Regions from separate parts of the Acidovorax sp. 69 genome, predicted to be linked through region 1. Evidence: predicted binding sites of a transcription regulator. Region 1 holds the regulator's gene; the other holds the start of a gene.
What was found. The regulator FliA, encoded in region 1, starts transcription of late flagellar genes. The targets are predictions, from matches to a motif close to CTAAAGTTTNNNNNNNNNNNGCCGNTA.
Positions count from the first base shown of each region.

Region 1 (5,515 bases):
TTGGCAATGTTGTGTCCGATGACATCGAGGTTCTTGCTGGCGGCATTCAAGCCCGACAGGCCTTGCTGAAAACTCATGGTGTTCTCCTTGGTGACGCAGTACGAAGCGGGCCGGTGTTAAACCAGGGCCTTGATCTGGCTGTAGTTGATGGTTTTTCCGTTCGAGAGGGTCAGCACCAGCTGGCCGTCTTCGGCGCCAGCGGCGGTCACCTTGGAAAGGCTGAGAGCGGTGGAGTCGATCTTGGTCGCGCCATTGACCGCCGTGACGCGGAACTGCAGTGCATCGGTCGCACCGGTGTATTTGCTCGCATCCCATTCAAAGGTGTGGCGTCCGGCGCTTTGGGCGCCCATGTCTACGGTGTCGATCACCTGACCACCAGCGGTCATGACTTCGACCTTCACCCCAGTGGCGGCCGCGCCCAGCTCGAAACCGCCCTTGCCCGTCTTGTCGGCCACCGAAAGGCTGGAGCCTTCGATCATCACGTTGCGGCCAATCAGGGTCGTGCCCTGCATGACCTGCAGGGAGTTGAACTGTGTTGCCATGCTCTGCATGGTCTGGTTGAGTTGCTGGATGCCGGTCACCGTATTGATCTGCGCGATCTGCGAAGTCATCTGGGCGTTGTCCAGCGGGTTCATCGGATCCTGGTTGTTGAGCTGTGCGACCAGCAGCTTCAAAAAGCGGTCCTGCGCCGCCGCTGGGTCGGTGGCTGCGCCAGCCTTGGTGCTGGAAGAATCGGTGACGGACGGGGCGTTGGTGGCACTGAGAATCATGGTGGGGTCTCCCGGAAATTACTGGCCCATCTGCAGGGTTTTGAGGAGCAGCGACTTGGCCGTGTTCATGACCTCGACGTTGTTTTGGTACGAGCGCGAGGCCGAAATCATGTTGACCATCTCTTCCACGGCATTGACGTTGGAGTGCGTGACGTACCCTTGCTCATCGGCGGACGGATGGCTCGGGTCATGCACACGTCGGCCGGGCACATTGCTTTCGCTCATCCCGCTGATGCGCACGCCTGCCGCGCTGTCCGCACCCATGGGAGCGGTCTGAAAGACGACCTGACGCGCCTTGTACGCCTTGCCATCCGGTCCCGCGACGGCATCGACGTTGGCCAGGTTGCTGGCGACCACATTGAGGCGCTGCGACTGCGCGCTGATGGCGCTGCCCGACACGTTGAAGATGGAGAACATGGACATGGCGTAACTCGCTTTCTGCGCTGCAATGCTTATTGGCCTTGAATGGCGCTGAGCATGGTTTTGGCGTTGCCGTTGATGAAGCGCAGCGTGGCTTCATAACGGACCGCGTTGTCCACGAAATTGGCGCGCTCGCGGTCAAGATCCACGGTGTTGTTGTCCAGGCTGGGCTGGGTCTGTACGGCATAGCCCAAGGCGCCTTGTTTGTCGATGCTGGCGCTCGTCTGAACGTTCGGCAATGACATGTGGCGAGGATCTGTGAGGGTTGTGCCTGCGGTGCCGACCGAGCCACCCGTGGAGCGGCTGGTAAATCCCGAACCCGTGCCCGTGGCTTCGCGCAGTGCGTCGCCAAATTTGAAGTCCCGTGCGACATAACCAGGCGTGTCTGCATTGGCAATGTTGCTGGCGATGGCGCGCTGACGTTCCGCACGCAGCGTGAGCGCGTTGCCATGAAAATTCAGCTGGTTGGTCATCTTGTCAAGCATGTTTGCCTCACACCGTCGGTTGCAAAGGCGCCAGCCCGAAGGTCCTTTTTGGCGTGGCTCGATTATGGAAACCGTGCCTTTTTTCTAAAGCGCGAAGAGCGTGGAAATGGATGTGCAGTTCCGGGTTTTGGGAGTTGCCCATCTGCCTATAGTTCTTGGGGTGAAATGGCCTTTGCCCCCAGTGGGGAGGCCGCCAAAAGCCCAGGAGGCCCTATGCCAGCAAACCCCATTCCTAGCTCTGTGGACTCATTTTTCTCGCCTGTGTGGATTCGCGCGGGCGGGGTGTTGCGTGCCCTGTGTCTTGCCGGTCTGGGTTTGGCGGTGGTTCTGGGGGGTGGCGCGGCGCAGGCGCAGACGGCCACCGATCCTGTGCTCGATCTGGGGCCGCTGACGCAGCGATGGCTGGATGACGCGTTGGTGCGCAACCAGGCTGCAGGATCACCGCTGCGTATGGAAGTGAGTGTTGGCTCACTGGATTCCCGTTTGCGCCTTGCGCCCTGTTCCCGCGTGGAGCCATATTTGCCCGCGGGCTCCCGCTTGTGGGGGCGCACTCGCCTGGGCTTGCGCTGCGTGGACGGGGCCACTGCTTGGAATGTGTTCCTGCCCGTTACCATCAAGGCGTTTGGACCGGCCTGGGTCCTGACCAGCAATGTGGCTCCAGGAGCCATACTGGCTCCCAACGACGCTATCGAAGCTGAGGTCGATTGGGCGGCTGAGTCCGCTCCCGTCATGGCGAACCCGGATCTGTGGGTGGGGCAGATCGCCGCACGGCAACTGGTGGCGGGCCAGGCGTTGCGCCAGGCGATGGTCAAGGCGCCTTTGCTGTTCCGTGCCGGCGCGCAGGTGAAGGTGGTGGCCCAGGGCCCGGGTTACGCCGTCACGTCGGCGGGGCAGGCGTTGTCTGCCGGTGCAGTGGGGCAGACTGTTCGCGTGCGCATGGATAATGGGCGAATTGTTAGTGGCATTGTGAGTGACGGCGGGACAGTGGACGTCACTCTTTAATACCGCTGCCGTGATATATGGCTAAAGTCCCGGCGAAATGGGTCGAAAACATTGCTACTGTGCCCCACATCAAACGGGGTGGTGGAGAGAGCGATGAAGATTGGTCAAAAACCGGAACTCCCGGGCGCCTTGGCGCAGACAGGGCTTGCCAAGCAAGCCAAGAGCCCTGCAAGCGCTGCTGAAGGGGCCACCAAAGACGCACTGGCTGTGTCAACCGCCGGTGTGCCTGTGACGGTGTCGATGGCGGCAAGGGCTTTGGACCAGACGTCGCGTACCACGGGTGATTTTGATGCGGGCAAAGTCAAAGCGGTGCGTGCGGCCATTGACAAGGGTGAGTTTTCGGTGGATGCCGAAGCCATTGCGGACAAGTTGTTGTCCGACGCCCAGGAAATCCTGTCGCGCTCCCGGGGTTGAGCCCTCCTTTGCAGACGGGCGCGATCCACCGCACAATGCGCCATGTCTCTGGAAGAATCCCTCTCGGCTGTTGAGCAGCTGATCGATAAAGTCTCCACCGCCCTTCTAGCGGCGGACCCCCAGTCCCTGGAACAACACAGCACTGCTTTGCGTGACGCAGCGGCCCAGTTTGCTCGTGTTTTAGAGCAGTCTGCTGCTCGTGGTATTCCCATATCGGCGTCGGTGCAAAAACGCATGGATGCCATCGGCGGCATGCTGGTGGTGCATCGCGAAAGCCTGGCACGTCTTTCTGCCATCACCGATCGCCAGACCGCCGGCTTGTTGCCTCCGTCCAATGCGGCATCCACCTATGGCGATGGTCTGAACACGCACGCGAGCAAGCCCGGTGTGGCTCGTATCTATCGTTCGGCGGGCTGAAATACGCTCAACTTCTCAGCCGGAGTGCTTGTTTCGGCCGGAAGTCTTCGGGATCAAAGGGGGTTTAGTGGGCGCGCATCTTGGCGCGTAGCCGCGCAATCGACTGGCTGTGTAGTTGACAGACCCGCGATTCAGTCACGCCCAGCACAGCGGCGATCTCCTTGAGATTCATGTCATGCTCATAGTACATGCCCATGATGTGCTGCTCGCGTTCTGGCAGGCTCTTGATGGCATTGACCAGCGATGCTTTGAGCCGATGGTCACGCAGCAGTTCGACCGGGTCTGCATCGCTGTCGGCGACATGGCGGTCCAGAAAGCCGTCGTCATCGTCGTTGCCGTGTGTCATGTCCTCCAGGTACACCAGTTGGGTGCCGCGGACTTTGCCGAGCAGGCTCTGGTATTCCGCCAGCTCCATGCCCATCTCTCCGGCAATTTCTGATTCCAGCGGACTACGGCCCAGCTTCTGCTCCAGCCTCTGCACCGCGTGCTCAATGTCTTTCTGGCTCTTGCGCGAACTGCGGGACATCCAGTCGCCCTCCCGCAGCTCATCAAGCATGGCGCCACGGATGCGTTGGGTGGCAAAGGTCTCAAACTGCACGCCTTGAGTGACTTCGTAGCGCGAAAGCGCTTCTGCCAAGCCGATCATGCCGACCTGGATCAAATCATCCAGTTCAACATTGGGTGGCAGCTTGGCGATCATGTGGTGCGCAATCCTCCGAACCAGCGGTACATGCTGGCGGATCATGGCATCGCGATCAAGCTGGCCTTTGGCGGTGTACATAGAAAGAGTGTTATGCACTGGTAGAACGTGTTTGCGATCTTTCGGAGCCGCATTGGGGCGCTATCGCCCGATGTCGTCCCAAGCCTTCGGGCACGTGACTTGCCGCGAGGTCTGCTGTGTTTCGGGTCAACGTGGATACGTAAAAATGCATAACACGCTCTAGTCAGTGGCTCCGGACAAAATGCGTGAGGGTGCCTGTCATGTTGCTGGACGGCAGCGCAGTCAGCGATCCACCCATGGTGCCCGCATTTTCCAGCAGTTGCAAGGCCAGGCGTTGTAGGTCCTGGGGGCTCTGTGTCGCGATGGTCGTGGTGCGGATGGGGCCGCCCAAATGGCGTTCGGCGCACGCTTGTAACGTTGTCAACTGAGACTGGGCTTTGCGACGCTCTGACGCTGTGCTGCCCCGCAGCAACGCAGCCACCATGCAGGGCATGCCTGTGTGCAGGGCAATCTGTTTGAGACTCCTATAGCTGGCCATCACGCCTGCAGCGCCACTGCCCATGACCACCAGCGGTACCGTGGCAGTGTGTGTGAGCAGGGGACCCAAAGTCGACGCGGGTGCGTGCAGCACCATGAGGCCATAAGTTCTGAAGTAGGGCAACAGGCTTTCCATCGGTGACTGTAGAGCGTCCCAGGCTTTTCGGCTCAGGTGGTTCAGTCCCTTGGCGGCGGGAATCACCGCGAGCGAAGACGCCGTGGCGCCCATGTTCAGGCTGGCGCCCTCGTTCCAGGAAGCGTGTTGCAGCAGGTGAAGCAACCCAGGGCTCTCATCGGACTCGTGTGCCGTGCCATCGAGTACGACGACTGGATAGCCCAACCGTTGCAGGCTCGCGCAAATCTGCCAGAGTGTTTCCAGCCCGTTGGCGGAATTGCCCTGGCTTGCAACCGCGAGCACTCGCAACTCGGACTGGGGGGTGAAACTGTGCAGACCGGCGGCTTGGTGAAAGCCAAGATCAAGCATCGACCAGCCCCCCTTCGTTGATGGTGTCCGGAGAGTGTGAGAAGAAGAAGTTCAGGTCGGCCGCCTTCGGATCAAACGCCGACTTTGCCGGAGCGCGCATGGAGGTGCTGATGAGTTTGTGCGCATCGGCGCGTTCCCAGTCTTCAGGAACACGCTGTCCATTGGTCACGCCACGCAGCACCATCTGGTGGCGAATCAAGGCATCAATGGCAGGGCCTAGTTTGACGGCCTCATCTACCTTGGAAAGAATGGCTTGTTGTGAGCC
Region 1 covers NZ_PGEP01000001.1:751,437-756,951, forward strand. Annotated here, with positions in the region: gene flgE (flagellar hook protein FlgE) at 1-77, opposite strand, end outside; gene CLU85_RS03490 (flagellar hook assembly protein FlgD) at 117-770, opposite strand; gene flgC (flagellar basal body rod protein FlgC) at 789-1,193, opposite strand; gene flgB (flagellar basal body rod protein FlgB) at 1,223-1,675, opposite strand; gene flgA (flagellar basal body P-ring formation chaperone FlgA) at 1,889-2,677, shown strand; gene flgM (flagellar biosynthesis anti-sigma factor FlgM) at 2,771-3,091, shown strand; gene CLU85_RS03515 (hypothetical protein) at 3,134-3,508, shown strand; gene CLU85_RS03520 (RNA polymerase sigma factor FliA) at 3,573-4,289, opposite strand; gene CLU85_RS03525 (hypothetical protein) at 4,453-5,250, opposite strand; gene flhF (flagellar biosynthesis protein FlhF) at 5,243-5,515, opposite strand, start outside.

Region 2 (5,515 bases), 750 kb from region 1:
ATGCTTTTGGGCCTGCACAAGGTGATTCGCACTGACGACATCAAGCTCGCCGAAGACCTGCGCAAGCTCGATGACGAGGTGGATGGCCTGTATTCGGCCATCAAGTACTACATGACCAAAATCTCGCGCGAGGCCCTGGACGAACGCGAGGGCCGCCGCTGGGCCGACATCATCAGCTTCACGATCAACATGGAGCAGATCGGCGACATCATCGAGCGTGTGCTCATCGACATCGAGGACAAGAAGATCAAGAAGGGCCGCCAGTTCTCCGAAGCCGGCATGGAAGAGATCAACGAGCTGCACGCCCGGCTGATCGACAACCTGCGGCTGGCGATGAGCGTGTTCCTCAACGGCAGCGTGCGCGATGCACAAAAGCTGCTGGAAGAAAAGGCGCGCTTTCGCGACCTGGAGCATGCGTACTCGGCCACCCACCTGGCGCGCCTGTCGGACAACACGGTGCAGAGCATCGAGACCAGCTCGCTGCACATTGACCTGATCAGCGAACTCAAGCGCATCAACTCGCTGCTGTGCTCGGTGGCCTACCCGATTCTTGAGTCTGCCGGGGCGCTGGCGCCCAGCCGGCTCAAGACGATGGTGGACCAGGCTTGAGAACCGGCAGCATCAAGAAGCCGCGCATTTGTTGCGGGCGGGTGTGGACCCATGCAAGCGCGTTGGAGGCGCGACTGCCGCGTTAGCGCAGCAACGCCAGCACGCCCTGAGGCAGCTGGTTGGCTTGGGCCACCATGGCCGTGCCCGCCTGTTGAAGGATCTGCGAGCGGGAGAGGTTGGCCGTTTCGGCCGCAAAGTCGGCATCCAGAATGCGGCTGCGTGAGGCCGACAGGTTCTCGGACGTCACCTGCAAGTTGGCAATCGAAGTCTCAAACCGGGACTGCAGGGCACCCAACTTGGCACGCTCACCGTTGATGAACGCCAGGGCCGAATCCGCTGTCTGCAATGCGTCCGTGGCCTTCAGTACCGACGACACATCCAGATCCGAAACCTTGCGCAGTGTGGCGCTCGCGTCCACCATCGCGGTACCGCCGTTGGCGTCAACACCAAAAGACTTTTCGGAATCCAGGACCAGATAGCCGCTGGACACATAGTTGTAGTTGGCAGCATTGGGCGTCAGCATGGTCACAGGAGCCCCCACCGCAACGAGTTCCTGGTCGCCATCGCGAGCGAACTTTTGCATCGTCACATCGCCCGCATTGGTGACGGCCTCACCAATCATGATGTTGTTGCCGGTCGCATTGGTCAGCATGATGCCGTTGCTGGCGCTGTTCAAGGTAGCCGTGATGCCCGTTTTACTGGTGCGCTCATTGATGGCTGCGGTGGCCGATGAAAGCCCATTGGCCCCCTGCGTGGCTGAGACACCAAAGCTCACGGTTTCCACAGAGGTGGCATCCGAGCGCAGCTCCAGCGTGTAATCACCCACCGCAGAGAAAGTGACACCCACTTCCGTTTTCGCAGTGGCACGCACGCCTGTCTGCGCCGCCACCTGATTGATGGATTCGGCGATCTCTTTGGTCGAGGCATTGACCGCGTAGGTGATATTGGCGCTACCGAAACTGCCCTTGATCGCCACCGTATCACCGGCCAAGGTCCCATTGAACGTAAAAGGATGGTTGGGCGAATACTGCAGTCCGGGGCCGGTCGTCGTCACTCGGTTGTTGCCATACTGGGTGGTTCGCAAGTTGGCTCCCGCAGCCACGATGGTCTGCCCTGCATTGGCGCCCACCTGAAACTGTTGCGTACCGAAGGTACCGTCCAACAACTTCTGGCCATTGAACTCGGTGGTCTGGGCAATGCGGCCCAACTCCTCCACCAATTGGCCGACCTCTTGGTTCAGGGCTTGCCGATCACCCGCGCTGTTCGTGGCGTTGGCTGACTGCACGGCCAGTTCCCGCACCCGTTGCAGGATGTCGCCCGAAGCCTTGAGCGCGCCTTCTGCCGTCTGGGCCAGCGAGATGCCGTCGTTGGCGTTGCGCACCGCCTGGTTCAGGCCCTTGATCTGGCTGGTAAATCGCTCGGAAATCGCCAGGCCGGCCGCATCGTCCTTGGCACTGTTGATGCGCAGGCCCGAGGACAGGCGCTGGATGGATGTGTTGAGCGAGGCCTGGCTGGCGCCCAGGTGACGCTGCGCCGTCAAGGACGCAACATTGCTGTTGATGGTGGATGCCATGCGGGTTACTCGCGCTGTATCTGGTGGCGTTTTTCTGCCTGTAGAGCGGGCCACTGCGGAATGCGCTCAAGAGTTTTTCGGCGGGTGCGGAACGAACTTGAGGAACATCTCCTGACACTGCGCATATACCCGTGCAAGGGATCACCACAGCCATGCAGTCAAGGATTGATAGTCATCCAAATTTCATGAAAGAAATCCATTGACCATCAAAAGCAAAATTTGCCGTGGTCCTGCCGAGAACCCCTCGGCGCCTACACCCCCAGAAACCCCGCAATCACCAGCCCAGCTTCCAGCGTGAACGCCCCCTGGGCCACCCGCTCGCGCACCACCTCCAGAGGCAGCAGGTCAAAACGCTCGACCTCGCCATCCTGGTTGTCGGGCTCCATGCCCTGAGGCAACTGGGCGCAGAACCAGTCGATGCGCTCGACCATGAAGCCCGCGCCACCGCCCTCGCGGCTGGGGCGGCTGAACAGCACCTGACCACCGTGGGCCACGTCGGCCAATGCCTCGACCCGCAAACCGGCCTCTTCCCAGGTTTCGCGGGCCAGCGCCTGCGGCAGTGAGTCGGCGGCCGAGACCATGCCACCCATCAGCGTGTCCCACAGCCCAGGGTTGTTGGGCTTGGTCATCGCGCGTTTTTGCACCCACATGCGGCCGTCGGGCGCCAGGCCCACCAGGTGCACGGCCCGGGTGGCCACGCCCAGCACACGCACCGCCCCGCGTTCCACGGTGCCGACCACCTCGCCCGCCGGGTTGGTCACCGCCAGCTGCTCGTCGCGCCACGGGCCGCACAGGCCCGCATCGCGCAGCGCGGCCGCCAGGGTGTTGAGGGCATCCGTGGTGTCAGCGGACGATGCCTGCAAATGCCATGCACGGCCCGGAGAATGCTCTGTTTCTGATAGCTGGTAGCGCTTATGAATAAAGCGCTCAAGGCGGATTTGGTTTAAAAACCCTGACGCCACCGAGCCCACCACCTGCCCGGCCACCACCAGGGGTTGGCGTGGCTGGACCGGGGGCTGCTGCGACGCCTGGCGCGCCCCCGCCAGCCACTGGTCGAACGTGGGTGTCTGAACAGCCGCGTTCACAGCGTGAGGATGGTGCAGCCGGTGGTTTTGCGCGCTTCCAGATCGCGGTGCGCCTGCTGCACATCAGCCAGCGGGTAGCGCTGGTCGATGTGGATCTTCACCTGCCCACTGGCCACCACGGCAAAAAGTTCATCGGCCATGGCCTGCGTGGCCTCGCGCGTCGCGATGTGGGTGAACAGCGTCTGGCGCGTGACGTACAGCGAACCCTTGGCGCCCAGCGAGCCCGGCGCAAACGGCGCCACCGGGCCTGATGCATTGCCGAAACTGGCCATCAGGCCAAAGGGGCGCAGGCATTCGAGCGACTTGTCCCAGGTGTCCTTGCCCACCGAGTCGTACACCACCTTCACGCCCTTGCCACCGGTGATCTCCTTCACCCGGGCCGCAAAATCTTCGGTGTTGTAGTTGATGGCATGCGCTGCACCGTTGGCCAGGGCCAGTTGGCATTTGGCATCGCTCCCGGCCGTACCAATGAGTTGCAGGCCCAAGGCCTTGGCCCACTGGCTGGCAATCAGGCCCACACCACCGGCAGCAGCGTGGAACAGCACATGGTCGCCAGGCTGCAGGCCTTCCACGGGCAAGGTCTTCTTGAGCAGGTACTGCGCCGTCAGGCCCTTGAGCATCATGGCCGCGCCGGTCTCGAAGCTGATGGCGTCGGGCAGTTTGCACACACATTTGGCGGGCATCACGCGCACTTCGCAGTAAGCGCCAGGCGGATTGCTGGCATAGGCGGCGCGGTCGCCCACCTTCAGGTGCGCGACGCCCTCGCCCACGGCTTCGATCACGCCCGCGCCTTCCATGCCGATGGTGGCGGGCATGGTGAGCGGGTACAGGCCGGTGCGGTGGTACACGTCGATGAAGTTCAGGCCAATGGCGTGGTGGCGGATGCGGACTTCACCGGGGCCAGGCTCGCCCACGGTCACGTCAACGATATGAAGTTCTTCGGGACCACCGTGCTGGCGGATCTGGACGGCAAGGCTCATGGCAAAAGCTCTCCTGAAAATGGGGGATGCAACAACGGCGGCCATCCTGCCACGAATCGTGCGAACGTGCCGCCCGCCGGCCGATGGCACCCAAGGGCCTTATGGCCACCGGCAGCGTGACAGGGCGCGCGCCGTTACAGTCCTGCCCCATGACTCAAAAAATCACACCCGGCACAGCCGTGCTGCTGGTGATACCGCCCCTGCTGTGGGCTGGCAATGCCGTCGTGGGGCGGCTGGTACATGACCTGATTCCCCCGATCACGCTCAACTTCATCCGCTGGGTGCTGGCATTTGCCATCTTGCTGCCCCTGGCCCACGGCGTGCTGCGTGCCGACAGCCCGCTGTGGCCGCACTGGCGCCGTTATGCGCTGCTGGGGCTGCTGGGCATCGGCGCCTACAACGCGCTGCAATACATGGCGCTACAGACCTCCACGCCCATCAACGTGACCCTGGTGGGCTCCAGCATGCCGGTGTGGATGCTGGCCGTGGGGGCGCTGTTTTTCGGAGCCTCCGTGACACGGCGGCAGGTGATGGGTGCGCTGCTGTCGATGTGTGGCGTGCTGCTGGTGCTGAGCCGGGGCGAGTGGTCGCAGTTGCTCGCGTTCCGCCTGGTGCCGGGCGATCTGTTCATGCTGCTGGCGACCATCTCGTGGGCGTTCTACAGCTGGCTGCTGTCGCGCACCAGCGAGCCCTCCCGCATTCGGGGGACTGGGCGGCGTTTTTGATGGCGCAGATGGTGTTTGGGCTGGCCTGGTCGGGCAGCTTTGCGGGGGCCGAGTGGGCCAGTGGCCGCACGCACATTGAATGGGGCTGGCCGCTGATTGCGGCCCTGGCTTTTATCGCCGTGGGGCCCGCCGTGCTGGCCTACCGCTGCTGGGGGGTAGGCGTGCAGCGTGCCGGGCCTGCGGTGGCCGGGTTTTTCATCAACCTCACGCCCCTGTTTGCCGGGATATTGTCGGCCGCGTTTCTGGGCGATACACCCCAGGCGTTCCACGGCGTTGCATTTGCATTGATTGTGGGTGGCATCGTGGTGTCTTCACGGCGCTGATCTGATGGACAGAGGCGGGCGGTTTCAGTAAAAATCGGTTCTAGCGCCCACCCACAAAGCGCAATCAGCTATTAAAAATATAGCAATCATTCCCCAAATCCCTACAAGGTCCGGCCAGGGTGGTGGGCCATGGGCAGGCGGTGGTCACCGCCACATCGTCGCGCGGGTCACCCTTGCACAGCCGCCGGCACAGAGGCTTTCATCAACGCCTCCAGCTCCG
Region 2 covers NZ_PGEP01000001.1:1,497,223-1,502,737, reverse strand. Annotated here, with positions in the region: gene CLU85_RS06975 (Na/Pi cotransporter family protein) at 1-609, shown strand, start outside; gene CLU85_RS06970 (flagellin) at 692-2,182, opposite strand; gene CLU85_RS06965 (DUF4743 domain-containing protein) at 2,434-3,267, opposite strand; gene CLU85_RS06960 (quinone oxidoreductase) at 3,264-4,247, opposite strand; partial or broken gene CLU85_RS06955 (DMT family transporter) at 4,397-5,295, shown strand; gene CLU85_RS06950 (EAL domain-containing protein) at 5,463-5,515, opposite strand, start outside.
Region 2: a site for FliA is predicted at 2,258-2,284, ahead of CLU85_RS06970 (flagellin). Genes of this name have one in related genera too.